Regions from separate parts of the Cronobacter condimenti 1330 genome, predicted to be linked through region 2. Evidence: predicted binding sites of a transcription regulator. Region 2 holds the regulator's gene; the other holds the start of a gene.
What was found. The regulator PurR, encoded in region 2, represses purine synthesis genes. The targets are predictions, from matches to a motif close to CANGCAAACGTTTGCNTG.
Positions count from the first base shown of each region.

Region 1: AFK62_RS04985 (nucleoside-specific channel-forming protein Tsx) is a predicted target of PurR. The motif match lies at 2,315-2,332, and genes of this name have one in related genera.

Region 1 covers NZ_CP012264.1:1,087,531-1,092,122, forward strand. Annotated here, with positions in the region: gene secD (protein translocase subunit SecD) at 1-113, shown strand, start outside; gene secF (protein translocase subunit SecF) at 124-1,095, shown strand; gene AFK62_RS04985 (nucleoside-specific channel-forming protein Tsx) at 1,289-2,167, opposite strand; gene AFK62_RS04990 (SadB/YajI family lipoprotein) at 2,504-3,064, opposite strand; gene nrdR (transcriptional regulator NrdR) at 3,219-3,668, shown strand; gene ribD (bifunctional diaminohydroxyphosphoribosylaminopyrimidine deaminase/5-amino-6-(5-phosphoribosylamino)uracil reductase RibD) at 3,672-4,592, shown strand, end outside.
Region 2 covers NZ_CP012264.1:1,943,018-1,947,609, reverse strand. Annotated here, with positions in the region: gene AFK62_RS08930 (MFS transporter) at 1-906, opposite strand, end outside; gene cydH (cytochrome bd-I oxidase subunit CydH) at 1,171-1,260, opposite strand; gene purR (HTH-type transcriptional repressor PurR) at 1,553-2,578, shown strand; gene punR (DNA-binding transcriptional activator PunR) at 2,597-3,511, opposite strand; gene punC (purine nucleoside transporter PunC) at 3,623-4,592, shown strand, end outside.

The sequences.
Region 1 (4,592 bases), 860 kb from region 2:
CTATCACGACCGGTATCGGCGTGGCGACCTCCATGTTCACCGCTATTGTCGGTACCCGTGCCATTGTAAACCTGTTGTACGGCGGCAAACGCATCAACAAGCTGTCTATCTGAGGAGTGCGTTGTGGCACAGGAATATACTGTTGAACAATTAAACCACGGCCGTAAAGTTCATGACTTTATGCGCTGGGACTACTGGGCATTCGCCATTTCTGGCCTGCTGCTGGTGGTTTCTATCGTGGTGATGGGCGTGCGTGGCTTTAACTGGGGTCTCGATTTTACCGGCGGTACGGTTATCGAAATTGCCCTGGAAAAACCAGCTGACCTGGATTTAATGCGCGAATCGCTGGAAAAGGCGGGCTTTGAAGAGCCGCTGCTGCAAAACTTTGGCAGCAGCCGCGACATCATGGTACGCATGCCGCCTGCGCAGGGCGAAACCGGCGGACAGACTCTTGGTAATAAAGTGCTGAGCGTCATTAACGAGGCTACCAGCCAGAACGCGGCGGTAAAACGCATTGAATTTGTTGGTCCGAGCGTCGGCGCGGATCTCGCTCAGGCGGGCGCGATGGCGCTGCTGGTGGCGCTGATCTCCATTCTGATTTACGTCGGATTTCGCTTTGAGTGGCGTCTGGCGGCCGGTGTGGTTATCGCGTTGGCGCACGACGTTATTATTACTATGGGCGTACTGTCGCTATTCCAGATAGAGGTTGACCTGACCATCATCGCCTCGCTGATGTCGGTCATTGGTTACTCGCTGAACGACAGCATTGTGGTATCTGACCGTATTCGTGAAAACTTCCGCAAGATCCGTCGCGGAACGCCTTACGAAATCTTTAACGTGTCGCTGACCCAGACGCTGAAGAGGACGTTAATCACCTCTGGCACCACGCTGATCGTGATTCTGATGCTTTATCTGTTCGGTGGCGCGATGCTGCAGGGCTTCTCACTCACCATGCTTATCGGTGTGGCTATTGGTACGGTGTCGTCGATTTACGTCGCCTCCGCGCTGGCTCTGAAGCTTGGTATGAAGCGTGAACATCTTCTGCAACAGAAGGTGGAAAAAGAGGGGGCGGATCAGCCGTCACTTCTGCCGTAATGGTAAAGCGCGAATGACCTTTAAAAACCGCAGGCCTGGCCTGCGGTTTTTTTTCGCTGTCGAAAGGGGTTATTAATCACGATGCGGTGATGCCGAAGGCCGTCACGGCGGTAAGTATGGGCACGTGCCTTGCTGCAAATCGCGCCCATAAAAAAAGCCAGCAGAGGCTGGCTTTTTCATTGAGGCGTCAGGCTTAGAAGTTGTAACCAACTACCAGATAACCACCCCAACCGGTAGAGCGGGTGTTGTAGTTGGTGAAGGCCAGTTGCGCATCGTCATTCCACTGGCCGCCGTTGTGCCAGTAACGCGCAACCACAGAGTAGTGCCAGTGATCGTAATTCAGCGCAAGAATATGGCTGGACGCGATAGAATCGTTGGTGCGTGTTTTAACGCCATTGAGCGCGTAACCGCCTTTATCGCCGAGATCTGAACCCCAGTCAAAGTTGGTAAAGCCGATATAGCTCAGGTTACCGCCCCACAGCTGGGTAATCGGCACGAAGTATTTCACCTTAAAGCGGTAGCCATCCCACTCGTTCTGGTTCTCGGCATTGTAGTTCTGCCACTGGTATTTAGCGTAGACGTTCAGGGAGAGGCTCATCGGCAGACCGGTGTCGATATCGGTACCGAGGCCCATATACCAGGTGCTCTGGCGGCCAGAAGCGTTGCGCCCCATATCGTAGATATAGTTGTTGGCGAAATACCACTCTTTGAACGGGCCGAACGCCAGGCTGGTGCCGGTCAGCTTATCAATAGAGAAGCGCGGTTCGATCTCCATAAACAGCGGGGAACCGTGGTTCCAGATCCCTTTAGCATCGGTGTTGCCGCCAAAGAAGACCGGCGCATCCAGGTAGCCATAGAAATCAAACCAGTCTTTTTTCGCGAAAGCTTCATATTCCAGATAGGTATCGTTACGGATGGTCGGTCCGAAGCGAGTGTGGTAACTACCCACCACGTTGACGCTCTGGTGCCACCAGTCGGAAACAAACTCACTATTGCTGGTTTCTGCCGCGCTGGCAGTGAAAGAGGTGGAGAGCGCCAGGGCTGCACCGGCAGCTAAAACAATTTTTTTCATAATAGAGCCACTGTTTTAAGGAAATCCCCATTTCTGGGTGGAGTAAAGCTTTCGCCTGCGACGGCTAACCGCCACTGCACAATTTGTGTTGCCTATTATAAGTATCCGGCCTCACAAAAATATGTGGCGTTTCACATTCTTGTCACGTACGTAATCGATTGCGTTCACGTTTGCGTACATCGGAAAGCGGATTCTAGCGGCATAAGGGAACTAAGCCAACCATCACGAGGCCATTTTTGCGTTTATAAGGTGGGAAAAGGCAGAATCTGGCAGAGTGAAAAAGCAAGAAAATGCAGCGGCGCGAATGTAACAAACCATGCGCCGCCAGGGGGCAAGTTACGGCGCTACGATGGCGTCGTCTGCAATCAGCGGCTGGATATCATGTATGCGGATAAAACCCAGTTGATCGGGCGTAATACCAGTGAGCGTCAGCGGTACAGAAACGTCGCTCGGGGCCAGCGTACTGGCAGGAGCGCTGAAAGGCTGATTCTGTACGTTGACTTCCTGATAATTTTCCGTCGTCCCCTGCAACTGGCCCCATTCGACAGTGCCGGTAAATGCAGGTAACGGCTCGTTTGATTCACTCTGGATAAACAGTGTCGCTTGCGTGCCGTTAGCGTCAGCACTCACGTTGCGTAGCGACATCTTCAGCATTCCGAGCTGACTGTTTAGACGGGCAGGGGTATTTGAACCCGGCAGCAGATAAACGCCGCTTTTCGATTTCACATTCAGCGCATTTTGCTGCGTGATTTTAACCGTCTCCTGTTTAAGCTTCGTCATCTCATGATTTAGCGTGCTGACGTTCTGGTGCATCTGACGCACTTCGCTTTGCGGGGCGCAGGCGCTTAAAGCCAGCGCGCTGCCCGCGATCGCCCATTTCAGATAACGTATTGTCATGATTCGCTTTTCCTGAAAACGTGAAGGTGTGGTAATGGTAGTTGTCGCCGCCCCGTTTGGTATAGCGCCTTTGTCTCAAAAAGGTTGCGTCTTTGTAGTCCCGCCAGTTCAGGGTAAACTATTGTTCAGTTAACTTTTTCAGTCAGGAAGCGCTATGCATTGCCCGTTCTGTTTCGCCGTTGACACGAAAGTGATCGATTCCCGCCTGGTGGGCGAAGGATCCTCGGTGCGCCGTCGCCGCCAGTGCCTGGTGTGCCATGAGCGTTTCACTACATTTGAAGTTGCGGAGCTGGTCATGCCGCGCGTGGTGAAAAGCAACGACGTGCGCGAACCTTTCAACGAAGACAAACTGCGCAGCGGCATGCAGAAAGCCCTTGAAAAACGCCCGGTCAGTTCTGACGATGTAGAAATGGCCATTAATCACATCAAATCCCACCTGCGCGCCACCGGTGAGCGCGAAGTGCCGAGTAAACTTATCGGCAATCTGGTGATGGAACAGCTTAAAAAGCTCGATAAAGTCGCCTATATCCGTTTCGCCTCGGTGTATCGCAGCTTCGAAGATATCCGCGAATTCGGCGAAGAGATCGCCCGCTTACAGGATTAACTGATGTCCGATGAATTTTACATGGCCCGCGCGCTCACGCTCGCGAGCCAGGGGCGCTTTACCACGCATCCGAACCCGCGTGTGGGCTGCGTTATTGTCAAAGACGGCACGATTGTCGGCGAAGGGTTTCACTACCGTGCAGGCGAACCGCATGCCGAAGTCCATGCGCTACGCATGGCGGGCGACAAGGCGCGGGGCGCAACAGCGTATGTCACGCTTGAACCGTGTAGCCACCACGGGCGGACACCGCCGTGCTGCGACGCGCTAATTAACGCTGGTGTCACACGTGTGGTCGCGGCGATGCAGGACCCGAACCCGCAGGTGGCGGGGCGCGGCTTATACCGTTTACAGCAAGCGGGGATTGAGGTCAGCCACGGCCTGATGATGAGTGAGGCCGAAGCGCTGAACAAAGGCTTTCTCAAACGTATGCGCACCGGTTTTCCGTTTATCCAGCTGAAACTTGGCGCATCGCTTGACGGGCGCACCGCGATGGCGAACGGCGAAAGCCAGTGGATAACTTCTCCGCAGGCCCGCCAGGACGTGCAGCGTCTGCGTGCTGAAAGCCATGCTATCCTCACTACCAGTGCCACGGTGCTGGCCGACGACCCGTCAATGACCGTGCGATGGGACGAACTTGATGAGACCACGCAGGCGCAGTATCCGCATGAAAATCTGCGCCAGCCGCTGCGTATCGTACTTGATCGTCAGAACCAGGTGACGCCCGCGCACAAGATAACTAATCAGCCCGGCGAGACGTGGCTTGCCCGCGCTTGCCCTGATGACACCGTCTGGCCACAAGGCGTGGAACAACTGCCGACGCCTGTGCATAACGGCAAGCTCGATCTGGTTCTGCTAATGATGCAACTGGGCAAACGCCAGGTGAACAGCATTTGGGTTGAAGCAGGCCCGCATCTTGCCGGCGCG
Region 2 (4,592 bases):
TGCTCCCCAGACCACCATGGCGATCGCCGCGCCGATTTCGGTTTTCGCAAGCCAGGGGATCGCTGCCATGATAACGATAAGCAGCAGCAGAAAGCCCTTCAGCGTACCGCTCACTGAGCGATCCGCGAGGCGGCCCCCCAGATAGTTGCCGATGGAAAACCCGACGCCTATCAGCACAAGCATTGCGGTCACGAATGCCGCACTGGCATCAGTGATGTGGTGCAACACCGGCGCGATGTAGGTATAGAGCGTGAACATCGCGCCGGCGCCAAGCACCGTGGTCAGCAGCGCGCTTACCACCTGCGGGTGCATCAGCACCGTCAGCTCGCTTTTCACATCCGGACGCTCGCCGCTGCCGCCTTTGGGCAGGGAGAACCAGAGGCTCGCCATCGCCACCAGCCCAAGCCCGGCGGTCGCAAGAAACGACATACGCCAGCCTATCGTTTCACCAAGCCAGGTCGCGGCGGGAACGCCACCGATATTCGCGATAGTCAACCCCATAAACATGGTGGCCACGGCGCTCGCCTGCTTCTGTTTTGGCACAACACTTGCCGCGACGACCGAACCCAGCCCGAAGAACGCGCCGTGATTGAGACTGGTCAGGATGCGCGACGCCATCAGCGTCATGTAGTCAGGTGCCAGGGCCGAGAGCACATTGCCGAGGGTAAAAATCGCCATCAGGAAAATGAGCGCACTGCGTCGGGCGCGATGCGACAGCAGCAGCGTCATAAGCGGTGCGCCAACCATCACGCCGACCGCATAGGCGCTTATCAGCATACCGGCTGCGGGAATCGACACATTCACGCCATTCGCTATCACCGGCAGCAGTCCCATCGGGGAAAATTCGGTCGTGCCAATGCCAAAAGCACCAATAGCCAGTGCCAGTAACGGGAAATTGACTTTCATTAATTGCTCCAGAAATTGTACAACAGCGCCGAATACACCGGCGTAACAGCAGGACGCAGAAAGGATGGCATGTTCAGACCGAATCGATAAGTAACAAAAACAGCAAAATATTATTGCGTATATGTTAAAGATTACGCAAATAGTGTTATTAGCGAATCATAAGGGAATAACGTGAAAAAGAAAGGCAACAGCGAAGGAAAGTGCGTTAAGCGCAGGAATTGTATAAAGAGAGCGGGAGAACGGACGCGTTCTCCCGCGACACGCTTAATGCAGGATGGCAGTAAACGCGCCTGCCACAATTAAACCCAGCACAACAACAGTCGTCACCAGCGAAAATTTCAGATCGGTACTCATGGTATTCTCCTCAAAGACCCCACAAAAAACAGGTAGAGCGCATTTTTACATAATCGGGCCGAAAAATCCTGCGACATTTAACCAGATATGCGTTTTCCCTCTTCCCCTTTCGATAAAGATAAGCCAAAATTCGTCGCTACTTTATTCGGTACCGGCCATCGACCCCTCCTCACGCTAAATGTCGCGTTTCCCGGCATGCCGCACGTCCCCTCGTGGCACACAGGGGTGTGTACAGGCAAACGATTAACCCGTGATTTTACAGGGCTCAGCCAGGGGTCTGGAGTAATTATTAATGGCAACAATTAAAGACGTCGCGAAGCGAGCAAACGTTTCTACAACAACAGTCTCACATGTAATTAACAAAACCCGTTTTGTGGCGGAAGAGACGCGCAACGCGGTATGGGCAGCGATTAAAGAATTACACTATTCGCCAAGCGCCGTGGCGCGCAGCCTGAAGGTGAACCACACCAAATCTATCGGGCTACTCGCGACCAGCAGCGAAGCGCCCTATTTCGCAGAAATTATCGAAGCCGTTGAAAACAGCTGCTTTGCGAAAGGCTATACGCTTATCCTTGGCAACGCGCATAACAATCTGGAAAAGCAGCGGGCGTACCTGTCGATGATGGCGCAAAAGCGTGTGGACGGCCTGCTGGTGATGTGCTCGGAATACCCGGAGCCACTGCTGGCAACGCTTGAAGAGTATCGTCACATTCCGATGGTGGTAATGGACTGGGGCGAAGCCAAAGCGGACTTCACCGACTCGGTTATCGATAACGCTTTTCAGGGCGGTTATCTCGCGGGTCGTTATCTCATTGAGCGCGGGCATCGCGATATCGGCGTGATCCCGGGCCAGCTTGAGCGCAACACCGGCGTGGGACGTTTCTCCGGCTTTATGAAAGCACTGGAAGAAGCAGCTATTAACGTGCCGGAAAACTGGATTGTGCAGGGCGATTTTGAGCCAGAATCCGGCTACCGCGCGATGCAGCAGATCCTCTCGCAGCCGCAGCGCCCGACAGCCGTCTTCTGCGGCGGTGATATCATGGCAATGGGCGCGATTTGCGCCGCGGATGAAATGGGGCTGCGCGTGCCGCAGGATATTTCCATTATCGGCTACGATAATGTGCGTAACGCCCGCTTCTTTAGCCCGGCGCTGACGACAATTCATCAGCCAAAAGAGACGCTGGGCCAGACCGCCTTTAATATGCTGCTGGACCGAATCGTGAATAAACGCGAAGAGTCACAGACCATTGAGGTGCATCCACGCCTTATCGAACGCCGCTCGGTGGCGGACGGTCCGTTCCGCGACTATCGTCGTTAATCCCCGCCGGGAGCCTGTTTACGCAGGCTCCCGCAGCCACTCCCGGTTCAGCGTTTCACTGTCCCCCAGATAATCAAGCAACCAGCGCAGCGCGGGCGAGGCATCACTCTGGCGCCACGTCAGGCAACAGGCCGCATCAGGAAAGGGATTGTCCAGCGTCAGCGCGTGCCACGCCCCACTATCAAGCCATGGCTTCGCAAAGTGCGTCGGCACCATACCGATACAGAGCCCCTCGCCAAGCGCGTCGGCAGCGCAGTACCAGTCCGGCACCACCACGCGCCGTTGGTTATCCAGAAGCCAGGTGATGCGTTTGGGCAGCGAGCGCGAGGTATCCTCCAGCACCAGCGACGGGTAATCGCGCAGTTGATCGTCAGTCAACGCGCCCGCCTGTTGTGCCAGCGGATGGTGGCTCGCCACCACGCAGCGCCAGCTCAACGCCCCCATATCGCGAAACGCAAAGCGCCCGCCCCCGACCGGGATAGCCTGCGTGGCGCCGATGGCAAGCTCTACGCGCCCGTCGGCCAGGGCATCCCAGACGCCGTTAAACACCTCCTGCGACACCAGTAACTCCACATCGGAAAAGTGTCGGTAGAAATCGAGTACCAGACGGCGGGTACGTTCAGGGCGCACAATATTGTCCACGGCGATGGAAAGCTGGCCGCGCCAGCCGTTCGCTATCTGCTGGCACTGTTGTCGGGTGATCATCATTTTTTTGATAACAGAACGTCCTTCACGCAAAAACCAGCTGCCCGCAGGCGTCAGGACCACATCGCGGTGCCGACGCTCAAAGAGCGCTACCGCGAGCCACTCTTCGAGCTGACGTACCGTATAGCTGACCGCAGAAGGCACGCGGTGAAGTTCTGCCGCCGCCGCGCTGAAGCTGCCGTTGCGCGCCACGGCGTCCACCACTTCAAGAGAATATTCGGACCACATTTTCTGCCTGCAAAAAATTTGAACGGAAACGGCAAATATTAGCGTTTCACAAGCCGGATTGCACTCCGTACACTCCTGGCTCTTTCGCGTATTAAGAAGTGAGTTAACGTTATGCGACCTACAAAAGGATTTCTTTGCTGGCTCGCCGGGCTGAGTGTGCTTGGTTTTCTGGCGACCGATATGTATCTGCCGGCGTTCGCCGCCATCGAAGCGGATCTCCACACTGCACCTTCGGCCATCAGCGCCTCCCTAAGCCTGTTCCTTGCGGGCTTCGCGCTCGCGCAATTAGTCTGGGGCCCACTCTCTGACCGCTTTGGCCGCCGTCCTGTGCTGCTGGCAGGACTTGGGATTTTCGCCATAGGCTGTCTTGGCACCGTATGGGTGCAGAGCGCAGGCGCCCTGCTGGCGCTGCGATTCCTTCAGGCTGTCGGTGTTTGCTCGGCGGCGGTAAGCTGGCAGGCGCTGGTGACCGACCGCTACCCGGCCCAACAGGCACGCCGTATCTTCGCCACCATTATGCCGCTGGTCGGACTTTCTCCGGCACTGGCACCGCTGCTTGGCAGTTGGATCCTGAACCATTTTGACTGGCAGGCGATTTTCGTCGTGCTGTTTGCGATTACGCTGGTGTTAATGATCCCGGCGCTGCGTCTGCCTGCGGGCGCGCCGCAGGGCAACCACGACGGTGTACCGCTGAGCTTTGGCATGCTGCTGCGCTCTAAAGCTTACAGCGGCAATGTGCTTATCTATGCTGCCTGCTCCGCCAGCTTTTTTGCGTGGCTCACCGGCTCGCCGTTTATCCTTCACGAAATGGGGTACAGCCCGGCCGTGATTGGTCTGAGCTATGTGCCGCAAACAATTGCATTTATGGTGGGCGGCTACGGTTGTCGCAGCGCGCTGCAAAAATGGCAGGGAGAAAAACTTCTGCCCTGGCTGCTGGTGGGCTACGCGCTGAGCGTTGTCGCGACCTGGCTTGTGGGGTTAAGCGACACGGTGACGCTTACCACGCTCTTAATCCCCTTCTGCCTGATGGCGATGGCAAATGGCGCAATTTATCCTATTGTGGTGGCCGCGGCGCTGCTGC